DNA from 2 places in the Ignatzschineria sp. RMDPL8A genome. Region 1 is predicted to be linked to the other one. Evidence: riboswitches for the same ligand, from Rfam matches in the RefSeq annotation. Region 1 holds a riboswitch; the other holds the start of a gene.
What was found. Region 1 has a riboswitch for cobalamin ahead of OXI21_RS03970 (TonB-dependent receptor). Riboswitches for the same ligand answer to the same signal wherever they lie in the genome.
Positions count from the first base shown of each region.

Region 2: linked by a shared signal. The riboswitch ahead of OXI21_RS08490 (ribonucleoside-diphosphate reductase subunit alpha) and the one ahead of OXI21_RS03970 (TonB-dependent receptor) in region 1 are both predicted to bind cobalamin.

Region 1 covers NZ_JAPPWA010000002.1:512,814-522,550, forward strand. The annotation lists gene OXI21_RS03940 (UvrD-helicase domain-containing protein) at 1-677, shown strand, start outside; gene OXI21_RS03945 (hypothetical protein) at 723-1,505, shown strand; gene OXI21_RS03950 (TonB family protein) at 1,532-2,353, shown strand; gene OXI21_RS03955 (ABC transporter ATP-binding protein) at 2,405-3,178, shown strand; gene OXI21_RS03960 (iron ABC transporter permease) at 3,175-4,158, shown strand; gene OXI21_RS03965 (protoglobin domain-containing protein) at 4,573-5,109, shown strand; cobalamin riboswitch at 5,073-5,226, shown strand; gene OXI21_RS03970 (TonB-dependent receptor) at 5,249-7,177, shown strand; gene OXI21_RS03975 (ABC transporter substrate-binding protein) at 7,365-8,270, shown strand; gene cysK (cysteine synthase A) at 8,267-9,196, shown strand; gene ndk (nucleoside-diphosphate kinase) at 9,401-9,737, shown strand, end outside.
Region 2 covers NZ_JAPPWA010000002.1:1,544,678-1,554,414, forward strand. The annotation lists gene hrpA (ATP-dependent RNA helicase HrpA) at 1-489, opposite strand, end outside; gene OXI21_RS08485 (ribonucleotide-diphosphate reductase subunit beta) at 657-1,766, opposite strand; gene OXI21_RS08490 (ribonucleoside-diphosphate reductase subunit alpha) at 1,936-4,176, opposite strand; cobalamin riboswitch at 4,384-4,562, opposite strand; gene OXI21_RS08495 (hypothetical protein) at 4,867-5,151, opposite strand; gene OXI21_RS08500 (class I SAM-dependent methyltransferase) at 5,355-5,981, shown strand; gene OXI21_RS08505 (HNH endonuclease) at 5,950-7,023, shown strand; gene OXI21_RS08510 (YfcE family phosphodiesterase) at 7,107-7,634, opposite strand; gene OXI21_RS08515 (zinc metallopeptidase) at 7,789-8,655, opposite strand; gene OXI21_RS08520 (NAD(P)-dependent oxidoreductase) at 8,793-9,458, opposite strand; gene OXI21_RS08525 (helix-turn-helix domain-containing protein) at 9,585-9,737, shown strand, end outside.

The DNA.
Region 1 (9,737 bases):
ATCCGCAATTGCACAGCTATTTAGGGCGACAAACGGCGCATCAATGTCATGCGTTTTATCAAATTATTAAAAAGTGCCAAGAGAAAGAATTTCAGGTGGCCGAGCTCTTTGAGCGGCTGCTTGCGCATATTGATTATGAGAGTTATCTGCGGGAAACCGCCGGATCGCCAAAAGCCTTTGAGCGAAAACAGCGCAACGTCTTAATGCTGTCTGATTGGTTTAAAGATCAGGGCAAAACGCTCGCAGAAATTCTCTCACATTTGACCTTGGTCTCTATTTTAGAAAATGAAGAGGAAAGTCGTGAGGAAGATGCGGTAACCTTAATGACGTTACACAGCGCAAAAGGGCTTGAATTTCCATCGGTCTTTATGGTGGGGCTTGAAGAAGATATTTTGCCCCATAAAAACAGCATTGATGGGGGCATGGTGGAAGAGGAGCGCCGGCTCTTTTATGTAGGCATTACCCGCGCGCGCGAAGAGCTTAAAATTACTTATTGCCGTCAGCGGAAGCGGTTTGGCGAATGGGAGAGCTGTCAGCCAAGCCGGTTTTTACGGGAATTACCGGATGAACACGCGATTTGGAAAAATAGGGAGACGGTGAGCGATGAGGAGAAGCGGGAAAAGACATCGCAGACCTTAAGTGATCTACGCGCGATGCTGAAAAATATGGATGATTAGAGATCTTTTTTTCATTAAAATAAATTGAATATTGAGGGAGGGAGCATGGGACGAACGACTAGTTGGGTGACGCGCCGCATTACAGCGTTGCAGTTTTTTGCAGGGATGGGTACGCTCGTGATCGTCTCCTGTTTGGCGGCGGTTGCGCTCCATTATTTTTACGATCTCCGCTTTATTATTGGCGTGCTCGGCATCGATGAGGCGAATCTTTACACTCGCGATCTCTATGAAATTAATATGGGCGTGCACCTCAATAATGATCTTAGCTACGCTCAAGCGACGCAGATTAATCAATCGAGTTTACAAAAGCTCTACGACCTTCGTTTTTATCTTGCGGGCTATGGTCTTTTTTACTATGCGGTCTTTGGTTGGCTCTATATTAAACGCCTTCATGACGTTAATCTTTCGGCGTGGTTTTCATCCCTCCCTTTGCTTCTTTTTTATGGAGCGCTTGCCTACTTTTTTGTCGAGGTGCGCGAGGCGTTTTTAAAGCTCGATCTCTCTGCGATTGAACTCTTTGAGGTGGGGACATTTATCTCGCTTCCCACTAAAGAGGGCTTTATGTCGGTGATCTTGCCACGGCTTGAATTTATCTTGATGCAGAGCCGGGATGCGCTCTTGGTCCTTGCGATTATGAGTGGCGTGATTTTCCTCTCGGCACTCTTACTTTTTAGTCGTGAAAGCCCCAATCATTACGGGGTGAAACTCAATTCGGGCAGTTATGAAAAGGTGATGGGACTCATTATGATTGTGGTGAGTGCGCTACTGCTTTACTATCTTTTCCACGGAATTATTATCGAGGAGTTTTTTGTCCCGAAAAAGGCGTGATGCGTGATTGAAGCAGGAGTATCGCTGTGAATGCAAAACCGATGAAAGGCTGGATTTTTAGCATAGCGCTACTCTTATCGCTTGGCCTAAATGGTTGGGCATTTCATCTTTTATCGGCTCAGCATCATCAGCAAACATTAACCCTTGCCGGCGCGCTCGCTGCGCTTCATTCTGCAAACGATCAGCAAGGTTTAGCAGAACCGGGGGCAATCCATTGGGTCGAGCTTGAGCCGGTTGAAACAGGATTAGATCCGACGGATTCAAAAGAGCCTGAACCGACCAATGACCCATTCAATGATCCCATTATTCCCTCAGCAATAGACCAAGTGATGAGTACAAAGGAATCGGAGGTCACCATTGATGCGCCCTCTAAAGCCCCCGAGTCTAATAATACTGATCCTAAAACTCCCGAATCTAAAAAAACTGAATTGAAACCTCACACGAAATCTCATACAAAACCGCCAGCGGAGAAAAAGCCCGTTACGCGTCCTCAAACGACCAAGATAAAGGCCAATCAACAAAAAAAAGGGGCGAAGCATGCCGGCGCGGTACAGATTGGCTTTCAAACACCGGCGCAACGCCATGGCATTGAAGGGCGAATTTTACGCGGCATCGAAAGTTGTTATCCTGAGATTTCACGGCGTCGAGGTGAAGAGGGAATTGTGCGGATCAATCTCTATATTAATCATCAAGGGCAAATGGAGCGGACGGAAATCACGCAAAGTAGTGGCTATGCACGGCTTGATCGTTGTGCAGAACAGGCGGTTAATAAGGCACTTCGCGGAGAGAAACTGAATCGGGCGGCAGGTGTTTTAGCATTACCTCCGATCCATTTTCGTTTACGGTAGAGGTGGGGATGAAAAGAGGGGAGACTGTGGAGATAGAGGAGGAGGGGCGTTATGGGTATTGAGATTGATGGACTAACGGTAATTAAAGGCGGGAAAACCCTGCTTGCGATCGATCATTGCCACATTCCTAAAGGGAAAAATATCGCCATTATTGGCCCAAATGGCACCGGAAAGAGTACGTTTTTGCATGCGCTATTACGGTTGATTGAGCGCCACTCTCTCTCGTATCGCTCGATTACTATTGATGGCCGGTCGCTCGATCGTTATTCCACGCAAACGCTTGCCCAAACGCTCGCCTTTTTGCCGCAAACACAAACGATCGATCCTTATATGACGGTGGAGATGTTGGTGGAGATGGGGCGGTTTCCGTATCGGGGGCGCGATGCCCAAGAAAATGAATCGATCATCCAGCGCGCGCTTCAATTAACAGAGATGACCAGTTTTAAAACCCGTAGGCTCGGGGAGCTAAGTGGTGGTGAGCGGCAGCGAGCATTTTTCGCCTCAATCCTTGCGCAAAATACCCCTTATCTTTGCTTGGATGAACCGGCAAGTTTTCTCGATCCCAAATATCGCCATACCCAAAATGAGTTGATCTGCGCCATTCATCAAGATCCGAACATGCCACAATCGACTATTTTACGCGTGACCCACGATATTAATGATGCGCTCGATTATGCCGATTATCTGATTGCGCTTAAGGGTGGAAAGATTTTAGCAATGGGGAGCATAGAGGTGATCTTAACGGGCGAGCTCCTCGAGACGCTCTTTGAGATTCCGTTTCGATTTGTGCAGGATACCTCTGGGCGAGGAGCATTCTTATCATGAAACAGCGAATGTATCTGATCGGATTGACGCTCTGCGTGCTGATTTTATTGGGGTGCGTGCCGTGGTTTTTTCCCAGCAATTTGACCGGTTTGTGGGATGATCAAACACGTCACTTTGCAGACGGATTTGAGCTCATTAAGACCTTTCGCCTTCCGCGATTGATGGCGGCGGGAATGATTGGCGCAGTGTTAGCACTATCGGGGATGATCTATCAAGCGATGCTGCAAAATCCTCTTGCCGAGCCCTTTATTTTAGGTGTTGCCAGTGGGGCGGCGCTCGGGGTGGCGCTCGTGATCCATTTTGGGATTTCAGTGGGAGCCTTGTCTATTTTTGGGCTATCAAGTACGGCAATTGGCGCGTTTTTGGGGGCGCTCGCGGTAAGTGGGCTAATCTATCTATTGAGCTTTCGTCATCTTGAAAAGACGCTGACGCTGCTGCTTGTGGGGGTGATTTTAAACTTCTTTATTTCGAGCCTGATTATGTTATTGCAAGCGATCGGTGAGCCCCATAAAGTGCTCGCGATGATCGATTGGATGATGGGCCGGCTGACACTCGTGGAGTCCCATGAACTTTGGCAATTAGCGGTGATAAGTGGGCTCTTTTTATTGGCGATCTACCGATTATCCCCGCATCTTAATCTCCTCTCTTTAGGGCGCGTTGCAGCGCAAACTCGCGGGCTTTCGCTAAAACCAGTGATCTCCCTTCTATTTATTATGGTGAGCGTGGTGGTGGGGTATGCCGTCTCGCTCGCAGGACCAATTGGGTTTGTGGGGCTCATTGTGCCGCATATTGTGCGAATTACCTTAGGCAATGATCATCGCCAAAATTGGCCGGTGGTGGCGTTACTTGGTGCTGTTTTATTGATGAGTGCCGATCTTGTGGCGCAAACGATGCTCTATCCCGCCGATCTTCCTGTGGGCGTAATCACCTCGATCTTGGGCGCACCACTCTTTTTATACCTTCTATTGTCGAATAAATAATTGCTTCTCTTTGCAATTGATTATCAGAATCTGGTGGAGAGGATTTCCAAATGAGAGCGATTAAAAAAATTAATATTGTCGCCATCTTCGATTGGTATGAATTGTAATAATCGACTACAGATAATCGATAGGGGGCTGTTTATGCCGATTATTGTTAGCTTTGTAGCAACTCTACGGTTTTTAGTGACAATATTTTTCCGTTTTAAATTATAATCTTAATATGCGTTAAAAAGACTTAACATTTCTTAATTAATAGGCTATGATTCTGTCGTCAATTGGGAGTCATACGCTCGTCATAGTGTGCTGACATAATGGTACGGTTAATAAACGAACTGATGATGCGCGTGGTCTTCAAATTAAAAAGATAAAGGCAAGACACGCTTTAATTAATTAGCTTAATTATAGGAAGGAAATATGTTACAGGACGTTCGTGCGAATGATACAGATTTAGATGCGTTACTCGATATCAACCAATTTACAGACGAAGATTTAGCGCGTCTTAAAAAAGTCGGTGAGATTATCGTTCCTCAGTTACCTCAGTTAACCGATCGTTTTTATGATCAATTAACCAACAACTCAGCAACCGCGCCATTTTTAGAAGGCCGTTTAGAGGCGTTAAAACAGACGCACTTTAACTGGTTAAAAGGGTTATTTACCGGGGTGATGGATGCGGCATACGTTAAAACTCAATGGGAGATTGGCCGCGTTCACGCAAAAATGCACATTGCGCCACTCTTTGTTGCGTCAAGCATGAGCTATTTGCGTTCAGAAATGCCAAAATTAGTAACGGATGATCAAGCGCAGCAAATCAATGAAAATAGGGATGATATTGTTGCATCTATTCTCAAATTATTAGATATTAGTCAGTTCGTAATCGACCGTAGTTATTACGATCGACTGATGGAAGTAACGGGAATTTCAAAAGCATTATTACATCGCTTAATGAGCTAATTCATTGCGATCATAGGGAAGTAGGTGAGAATCCTACGCGGGCCCGCCACTGTAATAAGAGCGTCTTCCACTTGGAAGGCGCTTTTTTAGTCAGACCCCTATATTTATTCATTCATCGACTCTCGAGGTTTTAGAGCTCATGACCAATCAATTTAAGCCCAAAGCGCTGATCGTGGCGCTTGCCACTCTCTTTTCTCTCTCTGCACACGCAGATGAATCATCGCAAAATATCCCTCAAACGGATGAAGAAGCGATCGTTTTTACTGCAAACCGGATCGCAACGGACAAAGATAAAACCGGAACGCGTACCGAAGTTGTCTCTAGCAGTGAAATCCATCAACGCCAATATCGCACCGTTGAAGAAGCGCTCTACAGTAAGCCTGGAATCACGTTAAGCCGTACCAGTATTAATGGCCCGAGTAATCTCTTTATTCGCGGAGCTGGTAGTCAACATTCGCTGGTATTAGTGGATGGTGTGCCGATGGGCGATGCGATGGGAACAGGGCGAATGGTTGATTTCACTCTGCTTGGCCGCTTAAATAACATTGATCGCATCGAAGTGTTAAAAGGCCCGCAAAGTACGCTCTATGGTTCCAGTGCGATGGGCGGTGTGGTGCAAATCTTTACGAAAAAAGGCCAAAAAGAGCCAGAAACTGTTTTAAGTTTAGAGGCAGGTTCTCGTGAGACCATTCGTACGACGCTTTCAACGTCAGGTGGATTTGAGCGTTTTTCGTATGCGATTGCAGGGTCTGTTGAAAATCAACGGGGGATTGATGTTACATCAAATGATGATCCACTAAAACCTGAAAAAGATTTTGATAAAGATCGTCAAAAAAACCGTGTATTATCGGGCAATATGAACTTTATCGTTAGTGAAAACTTCGATATTGATCTGATGGCGCATTATAATCGTCAATATCTTGAATATGACGCGCCTGGTAACCGAGTATATCCTGACTATATGCGTAACAAACAGTTTTTAGGGCGCATTGCAGGAAACTTATCGTTATTTGATGATCGCTTAGCAACAACGGTTGCTTATAGTATTAATGATATTAAGCGAGATAATTATTCAGGGTATGATCAGAAAGATCATATAACAGGAGAGTATCTAGGTACTGAAAAGTCAGAATATGGTTTTAAAGGAAAGATACAGTCATTTGATTTAAATAATGTATTAACGCTGAATCCAAATTTTAAAACGGCGTTTGGTGCAACTTATACGCATGAAAAAGGATCTCAAGACGATTGGGATCAATCTAAAACCACTAACATGAAGAGTCTTTATCTAGATCAGCATTTTGATTATAACGATCGCCTCTTTAATACGATCGGTGTGCGTTATGACGATCATTCTGAATTTGGCAGCAAAACCACATTCCGTGCTACCACACGCTTTAATGTGAATGATCAAGTCGCGCTAAAAGCCTCCTACGGAACAGGGTTTAATGCGCCGAATGTTTATCAAATGTACGGTGATTGGGTTGGCAATAAAGAACTTAAAGCGGAAACGAGCCGCGGTTTTGATTTAGGAATTGTCTTTAATCCAACAACAGCGAGTGAAATTGAAGTGACTTACTTTAATACGCGCTATAAAAACATGATCGATTATGTCGCGGATTATCCTGGTGCGTGGACAGGGAAATATGAAAACGTGGATCGTGCAAAAATGAAGGGGCTTGAAGTTGCGGGTGTATGGCAGCTCAATGAGATGCTTGGAGCGACCTTTGCGTATACCTATCTCGATGCAAAATCGAAAGCGCCTGAAAAAGAGTATGAGCGCATGCTGCGTCGCCCACGCCATCAAGTAAGTGCAGGACTTAATTATGCACCGACTGAGCGTTTTAATTTAAATGCGGGTGCAACGTATTACAGTAGCCGATTAGATAAAGATGAGGTAACTCTCGGCGGATTCACAACGCTTGATGTAGCGGCCACGTATCAAATCAATGAGAGTGTGGAAATTACCGCGAAGATCAATAATCTATTTGATAAAAAACATGAGTATGCAAAAGGCTATCGCGAGCCCGGGATTGAAGGGTTTGTTGGCGTCAATATTAAATTCTAAGCGGGTATAAATTCCTCTTTAAAATCAGAAAGCGAGTGAATTGGAAATGATTCATTCGCTTTTTTTATGCCGTGCAATTGAATACTTGAATAGTTACAAAAAGCTGTAATTAACAGGACTTTAAAAGGGTGGTATGATAATTCAATACTAAAAAGAGATCTAAATAGACCGTGAGGAGGGGCGCGTGATGCGAATCAGGCAGAGTCTTGTTGTGCTGTTGCTGACGTTCATTATGCAGATCAGTTTTGCGCATCGCTGTGAACGGATTGTGACGCTTTCTCCCGCGCTTACCACCATTATCGATGAGATGGGACTAGCTGAAAATTTAGTCGGCCACAGTGAATATTCGCTCATTCCAAAAGGGCTTAGAAGCGTTGAGGTGGGTAGTTATTTTAATCTCAACTTAGAACAGCTCTATCGCCTCAAACCGACGATGATTTTTCTTGAGCAAAGTGATGCAGGGAAGATGGTAGCGAAGATGAAAAAACTTGGGCTGCCGGCTCAAACCATTTTACTCAATACGCTCGATGAGATTGAAGCAAGTTACGCGAATATTAGAGTGGCGTGCGGGTTTACTAATGATGATTTGACGGGCGAGAAAGCGCTGGTAAAGACCGATTTATCTGCGCAACAAAACCGATTAGCCGATCAAGGAAACGGACTCGTGTTTTATGGCGATGGACGAGCGTATGAATTAGACGTGCCGACGCTTGCGGTGGGAAAGAGCTTTCATCGAGATCTTTTCAATTATTTAGGATTAACGCTTTTATACGATGGGCCGCTCAATGCGCCGACGATAAATAGCGAAGCGCTCTTTGCGCTCAACCCCGATTGGATCATTATTTTAAATAGCGATTCGGCGGCAAACTATGACACACTCGAGCAATTAACGGTGCGTAACATTGAGGTGAAATGGCCGTGTCTTGAGGGAATGAATGCCGTGAAAAACGGACAGGTTTACGAATTAAAAGGGTATTGGAGCATGATGCCAACGCCCCGAGCGATGGAGTCCATTGCGGAACAGGTGATAACCGTTTTAGATCAATCAGAGTCGCCAAATTCTATTGATAAACAGAAGGAAAATATACAATGAAAATTGCAAATAATGTGACTGAACTCGTAGGGCATACGCCGCTTGTTCGCCTTAATCGCCTAACTGAAGGCATGCCGGCGGAAGTGGTGGTAAAACTTGAGTATTTCAATCCATCTCACTCCATTAAAGACCGCATTGCGGTAGCGATGATTGCGCGTGCAGAAAAAGAGGGGCTTTTAACCAAAGACTCTGAAATTGTGGAGCCCACCTCGGGAAATACCGGAATCGGGCTTGCGATGGTCTGTGCGGCAAAGGGCTATCCATTAACGCTCACCATGCCAGAAACCATGAGTAAAGAGCGTCAAATGCTCTTAAAAGGTTACGGCGCAAATCTTGTGCTGACCGATGGAAAAGCCGGCATGAGCGGCGCGATTGCCAAGGCGAAAGAGATGGCGGAAGAAAACCCCAATATCTTTATTCCTCAGCAATTTGATAACCTTGCAAATCCTGAGATTCACCGAGAAACCACCGCGATCGAGATCTTAAACGATACCGATGGTAAAGTGGATATTTTTATTGCGGGCGTCGGTACGGGCGGTACGATTACCGGAATTGGCGAGGTGTTAAAAGCCCATAATCCGAATGTTGAAATTATTGCGGTTGAACCTGCGGAATCGGCGGTTTTATCGGGCGAGCCATCAGGCCCTCATAAAATCCAAGGGATCGGTGCGGGATTTGTCCCAAGCGTATTAGATACCGATATCTACGATAAAATTGTGAAGGTGCCGAGCGATAGCGCCATTGAAACGGCGAAAGCAGCGGCGCGTAAAGAGGGGCTTTTAGTGGGTATCTCCTCAGGAGCGGCGATCTACGCGGCGCTTTTAGAAGCAAAAAAAGAGGAAAATCGTGGCAAACGCATTGTGGCGATCGTGCCCTCGTTTGGTGAACGTTATCTCTCAACGGCGCTCTTTGATGAGTACCGTTAATCCTTTTTAACGCACCAAATCACAATTTGGCGTGAAAATAATTTGAAGGCGAATCTGTTTTAACAAGCGGATTCGCCTTTTAAATTTAAAACTATATGAATGAGTGTAGAGTATGCTAAAATTGATCGTTTACCATTTCCCGTAAACGGTCTTCGTTTGCGGAAAATCAATGTTTTATATAGCGATGTTTTTATAGGAGATTGTATGACAGAGCAAACCCTTTCAATTATCAAGCCCGATGCAGTTGCAAAAAACGCAATTGGTGCAATCTATTCACGTTTCGAAACTGCAGGTTTCAAAATTGTAGCGGCGAAAATGGCTCAATTAACTCGCGAAGAAGCAGAAGGTTTCTACGCAGTGCATAAAGAGCGTCCTTTCTTCAACGATTTAGTTGAATTCATGATCTCTGGCCCCGTAATGATCTCTGTGTTAGAAGGCGAAAATGTTATCGCTAAACACCGCGACATCATGGGAGCAACCAACCCTAAAGAAGCATTAGCGGGTACGATTCGTCATGACTTTGCTGACTCAATCGACGCAA
Region 2 (9,737 bases), 1.0 Mb from region 1:
GTCCGCGGTTTTATCATTAAAGCGCATCTTATAGCCGACAAATTCCCCAAGGGGACGATCAAGCTCTTCTGCTATGCGCGAGGCCACCGAGTGCGCAGCAATTCGCCGAGGCTGAGTATGCCCAATTAATCCGCGCGAGCCAAACCCAAGCTCAAGGCACATCTTCGCAAGCTGAGTGGTTTTCCCCGAGCCCGTCTCCCCGCAGACAATCACCACCTGATACTCGTTTAATGCCTCTTTGATAATCTCACGCTTTTCCGCAATGGGAAGCGCATCATCATAAGTGATCTTCGGCACATTTTTCTGGCGCAATAACACCCGCTCCGCCGAGCTAACAATTCGCTCTTTCAGCGAGATCAGCGCCTCATCCATCTCCCGATGATTATCACGCATCGCCCGCTTAAGATCGCGTTCTAAAAAGTAACGATCTTTCGTTTCAGTGTGAGGAAGCAGTTGCTCTAATTTTTTAAGCTCGGTGGCAATATCCATAAAATGTCTTAGTTATTATCGTAAACAAATCAAAAAGAGCTATTTTACCATAGCTCTCAATTATTTTTAGATTCTCAAACCGCGCTTTAATTAATTCCGCCCATAAAAAAGCCCTCAATCGAGGGCTTCCAATATTTTTACTTCGTTTTAATCAATTTTAGAGATCGTTAAATCTCAAAAATCTCATCTTCCGCATCGTCGGTGACGCTGTTGAGGCGGTAGTTGGTGTTGTCCATCTCTTGGTTCGCGTTTTGCGTTTTGTTGAGGTCTAACCAGTTATCCATCCACATGAGCGGTTTTTTCGCGATCGGTTTGTAGGGGTTTTCTAAGCCTAAGAAACCGTAGAGTTCTTGCGCGTTCCAAAGTACCCACTCATCGAGGAGCGTTTTGTTGAGCCCAACGATTGAACGATTTTCACTAAAGAGATACTCATTCCAATCGAGCTCTTGCGAGATCACCGAGCGGATAATTTCGTGAACGTACTCTTTGTTTTCTTCAAAGAGATTGCGCCACTCTTCTTCTCTAAAGAGAATCTCAAGCACCGCTTCGTCCATCATCACGTGCACTTGCTCATCTTGTGCGATTTTTTGCACGAGTTTGGCAATGCCTTGGAAGATATTTTGCTCAGCGAGCGCGAATGTACACGCAAATGAGCTCATAAATTCGATTTTTTCTAAGCAATAAAGCGCAACAAAGCCTTTTAAAACCACCGCTTTAAGCTCTTTTGAATCCCGCTCAACTTGCCCTAATTTATAGAGCGCGCCGTAACGGTCAAGCTCATTGAAGCAGTCGATAATGGTGGTAGAACGATTTAAGACTTCATCGTTACGCATCACCTCTTTAAAGACTTCTTGCGGATCGGAGATACATTGGCGAATGATCTCTGAATAGGTGAGCGCGTGCAGGTTTTCCACTTCCGATTGCTTCGAAAGCATCACCCACAGCTCACTATTGGTGACAAATGGCGCAAATAATGGCGCGATGGTACGCGATGCCACCGAGTCGAGCTCCCATTGGAACGCGAGGGTTTTCACCATAATGTCATAGTTATTTTTCGAGCAGTTGAGTAGGTCCATACGTGATTGCTCAAGATTCACCTCATCTTCCGTCCAGTCCATGGATTTTTGAAGCTTATACAGATCAAATAGACGAGGATATGGCGTGTTGATTGAATCGTATAACGCAAGTGGTTCGCCCAAAAAGAGCGGATAACGCCCTGTTTGCCACGCATCATTATCCTGATTAAAAATTGACGTTTCGAGAACAGCGTCCTTCATTTTACCAATCCTTTATATTAAAGCTGTTGGTTACAGTTGATATAATTGCCATTTCCAACAATCAAACATCTTGGCAATTACGATCGTCGTACCTTATAAAAATGGGGCTGTTACGACGCACCCTAGCCCCACCATTTTACCCGAGCCATAGCTCAAGGCCTTGTGTACCTTACAGCGTACACGCACCGCCCGCACAACTTGCATCGGCAACGGTTTCATACCCTTCATGCACAATGCCCGACGCACTATTTAAGTAGTAACGTGTTTTACAACCGAGGCGCATCATGTAGATGAAATCCGTTAAAAGCTGACGGGTTGAGATGGTTTGCTCTTCTTGCAGATTGAGATAGAGGTCCGCGGAGATCGCTTGCCCTGTAAATTTCTGAATAATCGCATACATCTCAATTAAGTCTTTTGAATCTAAGTTCCACGCAATATCATAATATTGGCCGAGCTCATCCATATCGGGCGCAAGCAGTAAGTTTTTGCCCGTGCCTGAGGTTTTCATCACTTTAAGATTACGAATTGGATAGAGACCGTTCGTGGTATTGGTGAGCTGGCTTGACGATTCAACCGGCATCATCGCTTCTAGCACACTGTGACGAATCCCGCCCTGCTCAATAATTGCTTGACGTAACGCTTCCCAATCGTAGCGAAGCTCCGCATCATGCACCGAATCCACATTTTTATTGTAGGTATCGATCGGTAACCAACCCTCTGGGTATTTGGTTTTATCGATCCACGGCGCATTGCCTTTCTCTTTGGCAAGACGAAGACTCGCTTTATGGAGATAGTAACTGTGGCGCTCGGCGATAAAATGGATATAGTTTTTTCCTTCACGTGAAGCGTAGCTCAATTTATGCATCGCCATATCGTGGGCAAGGTTAGTAATTCCCACCCCGATCGAACGGCGCGCTTTTGCGGTCACTTCAAGGGATTTAAATGGATACTCCATAATCTCCATGACGTTATCGATCATCAGCGCGGTGTAGTACGCAATCTCTTCATACTCCTCTTCCGCAATACGGCCCACCACAAGTGATGCCAAGCTACAGAGCCCAATTTCCCCTTCCGGATTGTCGCTATAAAGATCCATCATGCCGGTATACGGTTTTGTCGGAAGCGCAATCTCTAAACAGAGGTTACTTGAATAGATCGTATCTTTAAACGGCGTGTGGCGGTTCATCTCATCGATATAGGTGAGGTAGATACGCCCCGTTTCTGCCGATTCGGTGAGCGCTTTGATCGCAATTTCACGGGCTTTTACAAATTGTTTTTTACAGTCCGATTTCTCGTATTTGTCATAGACCGCTTTAAAGTGTTCATAATCGCTTGAGTAGAACGCCTCGTAAAGATCCGGCGCTTCAAGCAGACTGATCAGCATCCAATCTTCATTTTTTGCCACTTTTTCAACAAAGTAACGATTAACGAGCATCGCATAGTCGATATCACGAATTCGTTTTTGCGTTACCGTTGTGGGGTTTTTAAGCACTAATAGATCGAAAATTTCAGGATCGAGCGTATTGAAATAGACCGTCGCACTTCCGCCACGGCTTGCTTGCATATTGGCATGTACCGCCGATTGAATCATACGGTAATAAGGGAGTTTTCCTTGATGGACAACGCGCCCCTCTTTCACCGGATCCCCTTTTGAGCGCGTTAACAGATGCGCCCCAATCCCTGCACTCGCACAGGTCATCATATACGAGATATGATCCCCAACCGAGAGCGATTCAACATTATCATCGGTGGTATATACACAGCACGACGCATAGCCTTTATGAGGCGTACGCATGTTGATTAACATCGGCGTTGGGGTATTAATTTTAAGCTCATTTAAATAACGATAAAGTTTTTTAACGTCTTCTAAACGGCGCTCACGCGGCTGGTTCTGCATGTTTTGCATCGCCATCCCCATAAACATAAATTGAGGCGATTCTAAACAACGTCCCGTCACACGATTGCTAATGAGATAGCGATCTTTCATCTGGTGAAGCGTGGTGTAGTTGTAATTAATATCGATATTGTGATCGATCACCGCATCAAGCTCGTTGAGCTCTTCGGCGTTATAATCCATATTTTCCCAATGTTTGAGCGAAATCATGTGCGCATAAAATTCAGGAAGCGATGGAATTTGACGAAATCCGCCAAACGCTTCTTTATAGATCGTCCCGATTAAAAGACGGCCCGCCATCTTAAGATGACGATGATCTTCACGTTCAACACAGGCATCAATCATCGCTTTGTGCAGTTCTAACGTCGTGCACCCGTCGTAACATTTACGGTACGCTTCTAGCGCAATCGCACTCCAATCGACTTCATAATGAGAGGCAAACTCCGCCCATTTATTGAGTTTCTCGGGAATAAATTCTTCGCGTTCTCCGCTACTTTTTACGACGTAATTGATCATGATTTAGCCCTATTTATACATTTAAAAGAATACAAAAAAAAGAATATTCATTAGTCTAAAAAAAGAGGCAAAACCGAAGCGTCCACGGATTTCCATGGAGGCGCGTCTTTATACCCCTTTTTTTAACCTAAGGCGCATAAAAACGAAGAAGTAGGCTGTATAGAAAAATTCTAATACAAGAGGCTTCCCCGCTCTCAAGCATTTGTTAAGTTGTGTTAATTAGTTGATAGGTCTCCTGACTTATAGGTCTTAAAAATTCCTCAAGCCTTCCCAGATCTAACCTTTTACCCAGTGGCTTCTCCCGAGAAACTTCTAGCTAATTACAGTTGCGGGGGCAGTGTTTGCTTTCCACAAACTTCCCTTGAATCAACTTGTCGTTACTATAGCAAACTTAGCAAAAAAAGTTTGACCAAATAATTGAATGGACATTCGCCCATTTTTGTTATCTGTCTGATTTCATTTAACGGGAATATTGCATCAAAAGAGCGATTCTTATCGCGGTGATAAATGATAATAGTTCTCAATAGAAACGTTCGATTCGCCCCAATTCATTGGTGAAAGAATATTCAATTTTCATGAATTTTTATGATAAATATCAGTCAAAAAAGCATTTGTAGATCAAAACTCTAAATGAAAATATAATTGACTTAATTGAGGCCGATTTCAGGCGCAAAACAGCGCTTAAAACCGTTAGCGCCGTGCCTTTCGATAAGCGGTGATCATCTCTTGGCTCACATCCTTTGCGTAGCAAAGTGGACGCGCCCCACCAGGTTTTGAGTAGGCACTTCGCTTCCCGCAACGGGCCCCATTTTTCGCAAGATCATCCGGGCAAGCACACCGCCCCGCATAGCGCGCTTTCGATTCGCGAATCATCTTCTCGATAATCACCGCATCACTCTGTGCCATCGCGATCGGCAGATAGAGCATGCCTATCAGCAGACACCCCGCCACTTTTTTGACGATTTTTTTTAACATTCCCCAACACTCATTAACAATTTAAACAGCTCAATCCTACTTAATAAAATGTCTAAATGGAAGGGGAAAACGAATTTGAAAAGTCGCCTTCATAATTGGATAAATTGAGAGCGGATCATTTGCCTTATTTAAGCCCATGCTATTGATGAATCAAGTTAAATAAAATATGATCAAATGGTTCGATCAATAAATATAATTTTACGATGAGTGACGAAACAAATATAGAGTATTACAACCAAAATGCCGATGCGTTTTGCGAGCAGACTTGGGCAGTCGATATGTCTGAGTTATATCGCCCCTTTGAAGCCTATGTACCGCCAAAAGCGTCGATTTTAGATGTTGGCTGTGGCGCAGGACGGGACGCACTCTATTTCTACGAAAAAGGCTACGACGTTACCGCCTTTGATTATTCATTAGAACTGGTTAAAAATGCACAAGCCTTAACCGGACTTCCCATTTTGCACCGCTCTTTTTACGAGATTGATGAACGCTATCAATATGATGGAATTTGGTGTTGCGCATCGCTTTTGCACGTGCCTTTCGATCAACTCTCCGATGTTTTAATGCGCTTAGTGAGAGCTTTAAAAATAGAGGGCGTTGCTTATCTCTCCTTTAAATATGGCGATTCAATGCGCGAACATAATGGACGAATCTTTACCGATCTTAACGAGCAATCAATTCGCGCCTATTTAACCCCGCTTCCCGTTTCAATCCAAAAGGAATGGATTACCGAAGATCAGCGCCCCGATCGAGTAGAACGTTGGCTTAATGTCATTATTCAGAAAAAGGATTTTTTAGATGACGCTTCCCAGTGCCGAATGGCAGATTGAGTTTTTAAAATATATTCAAAACATTCTACAGGCAGGCTCATTCACCTCAACCTATAAATGCGCCCTATTAATCGCGCTTAGTAATGTCGCGATCGAAAAAGGGAGCGATACTGACGCGCCGTTAACAATTCATTATCGAGATTTAGCTGAGCAATTTATTCAGCTTTACTGGCACCAAGCGCGCCCCTATAAAATTGTTAATCAAACAGAAATTATCCTTGCGCAAAATACAGGTAATACGATCGCCATCATGCAACGAATCGATGAACTGCAAGCTCGTTATACAACGCTCGCCAATGCACGCCGTCAATCCGATTGGAATAGCACGATTACAAGTGTTGCCCAAACCGTTAAAAAAATGCCGGCGCAATATCTCCAAAATATCGGCGGTCAAACGTATCCTTTTTTATATGAATGGTCATCAAAAGGTATGGAGATTACCCTTAAACGCGGGGTGATGTACGGTTTTAGACAATTTAACGGCATTATTACACAGCTCGCGGAGCATAAATGGCTACAATTGATTCGTCAAAATAGCCAAAACGCGGAGCTTTTCCAAGACGATCACGATCTCTATACCTTCCTGTTTGAACCCTCGCGCCAAGCACTTGGTAAAGTCAAAGATCAATTAATTCCCCTCCAAAATAATTGCTGTTTTTATTGTGGCAAGCCGATTAAAGAGAACGATCATCACGTCGATCACTTTATCCCGTGGTCGCTCTACAGTAGCGATACAGGGCATAATTTTGTGCTCTCTGATAGCCGTTGTAATTTACAAAAAAGTGATGCTCTTGCGTCGCTTCCTGTATTAGCACGCTGGCTTGAACGCAACGAACTGCGCAATCATGAGATTATTGAAGCGATTACTCCGATTGGATTTATTTGCGATAAAGAGCGTAGCCATAATGTTGCCAAATGGGCATATTCGAAACTCTTTAAAGCCGATTCCTTTTTCTGGGTGCCTCCAAAAACATTAACGCGCATTGTAGAAAATCCCGATCTCACTTTTGACGCTCATAACGCAAAATATCCTGCTCCGTAAGATTATTAACATCATCAGCTTCATCCACCGCCCCAATTACAGCCAGCGTATCTATCTACGCACGGTTAAATAGATTAAACAAGCTAAATAAGCGTAATTGTTTCATGGGTAGTCGCATCAAAAAAGATTGGCGTTGGCGTCTCTTCAGCGAAATTGATCATACCATAGGAAGCGATCGATCCGCCTCGGGGATAGGTAATGCTACCGGGATTAATCACAGTGACCTCGTTCTTATGGCTTACAGCTGTCCGGTGGGTATGCCCGTGAAAGGCGATGCTTGCTTTATGAATTAGCGCGCGATTTCGTACCTCTTTTTCCACATGTTGATAGTGGGCAATGTGGCCATGCGTCATGTAGATGCGGTGTTTCCCGATGGTTTCGGAGCGTTCAAGGGGAAGCGTTAAAGCGCGTGAATCTTGAATGCCAAAATCATTATTGCCAATCACGCCGAAAAACTGAATATCAGGGAAAAGATAGGCCGCTTCCACCGCCTCTTTTGCACCATCGCCTAAAAAGAGCACGTAAGCAATCTCGCGCTCGTGATGGGCAATGATCTCAATTAAATGATCGGCACTGCCATGAGAATCCGATACAATCAGTGCGTTTAGCATATATCCCCCGAAATAATTTGGCTTTTATGGTTCTTGAAAACAGTTATTTTGAAAAGGTATCGTACCAAATAGACTCTAAATGAGCACAAAAAAGCGTAAAACCCTGTGAAATTTTACGCTTTTTGATTGATGGTTTTACAAAATTGATCGCGGGTTAGAGTGCTTCAAAGGTATTACAGGCTCTAATATCGCCCTGATCAAATCCGCGTTGGAACCACTCTTGACGCTGTTTGGATGTGCCGTGCGTAAAACTATCGGGCACAACGACTCCGCGAGATTGTTTTTGCAGACGGTCATCACCAATTGCGGCCGCGGTTTTCATCGCTTTTTCAAGATCACCGATCTCTAATAAACCACGCTCGCTCACATATTTACCCCAAATGCCGGCATAACAATCGGCTTGAAGCTCCATTTTAACCGAGAGCTGATTGGCCTCTTTTTTGCTCGCACCCGCTTGTGCTCTACGCACTTTTTGATTCGTGCCAAGCAGATTTTGGACATGGTGCCCAACCTCATGAGCGATCACATAGCCTTGCGCAAAATCACCGCCACCGCCTAAGTTTCGGCGCATATCGTCATAAAATGAGAGATCGATATAGACTTTATAATCAGCCGGACAATAAAAGGGGCCCATCGCTGCTTGCCCAAATCCGCACGCCGTGGAGGTTTGCCCTTTATAGAGCACAAGTTTAGGCTCTTGATAGGGGGTGCCCAGTTTTTTAAATTCTCGCGTCCATAAATCCTCGGTCATCCCAAGGGCCGCACCGGTAAATTCCGCCATCTTCTCCTCTTCTGGGGAGATGCGAACATTGGTTTCCGTCTGATAGGTGGTGCCTTCGCCGCCTAAAAGCGGCGATAGATCGATGCCATAATAGCCCGCGATCATCACCACTAAAAAGACCGCAATCCCGGCCTTCCCATTTAATGGAATCGGGAGCCCGCCTAAGTTTGCTCCGCGCCCACCGCCTGAACGACGTCGATCTTCAATATTATCGCTTCGTCTCTCTTTTTCCCAACGCATACTCTATCCTGCTCATTGATTCTAAAAGCTCTATTATAGGCAATTTATCGGGAATAATTAACGAATCTTAATAATTTATCAAATCGCTAATAGTAGGGTCGTTATTACCGGTTTATTATTAGGCTCATATACAGACATTATTTTGAGTAAACGCTAAAATGCTGATTCCGATGTCGCCCATTTTCTACCTCATCGATCATCGCAATGGCATAGTCGGCGTAGCTAATCTCGCTCTTGCCAGCTCGATTGATCATCAAAGTTTCACCCCCAATCTCATAATCGCCAGTTCGCGCGCCATCGGCATTAAACTCAGTAGCCGGGCTTAGGTAGGTCCAATTGACATCTCGGCGCTTTTTAAGCTCATCAAGTGCCATCGCCATATGGCTCGCAAGGGGTTTAAACGCTTCCGGGAAATCGGGTGTATCCATCAATCGCGTCTGTTTCGCCTCATCGACATAGAGGCTTCCTGCCCCACCAACTACAAAGAGGCGCTGTGGCTTACGGCTCAAAAGATCGGCAAGATAGGTTAACGAGGATCGGTGCAGATGAAGCTGTGACGGAGACCAAACCGCAAAGGCATCGATAACTGCATCAGCTTCCCGGAGATCATCATCGGTGAGATAAAAAAGATCCTTCTCTAAAACGGTAACATGATCATGTTGTAAAAATTCAGAGGTAAGATTAGCGCGATTTCGCACAATGGCAATCACACGATGGCCTCGCGCTAGCGCCTCGTTCATAATCAGTGAGCCGGCTTTACCGGATGCGCCAATAATGGCAATGGTTTGTGCTTGATCTGTCATATTGTTCTCCTTTATGGCTTCATTTGGGAATAAACTCAATGATAGATCGCGAATTTTACAATGTAAATAAGGCACTTTTACGTGCTATAGTTACTTTTTGGTAACGTTTTAGGAGAGTTGGGCGCAATGAGCAAAAAAAATTTACCTGACTGCCCCGTCGAAGTGACATTATCACTCATGGGAAGCCGCTGGAAAGTCTTAATTGTGCGAGAATTATTGATCGATACACGCCGATTTAGTGAATTAAAACGCGCTCTATCCGGCATTTCTCAAAAAGTA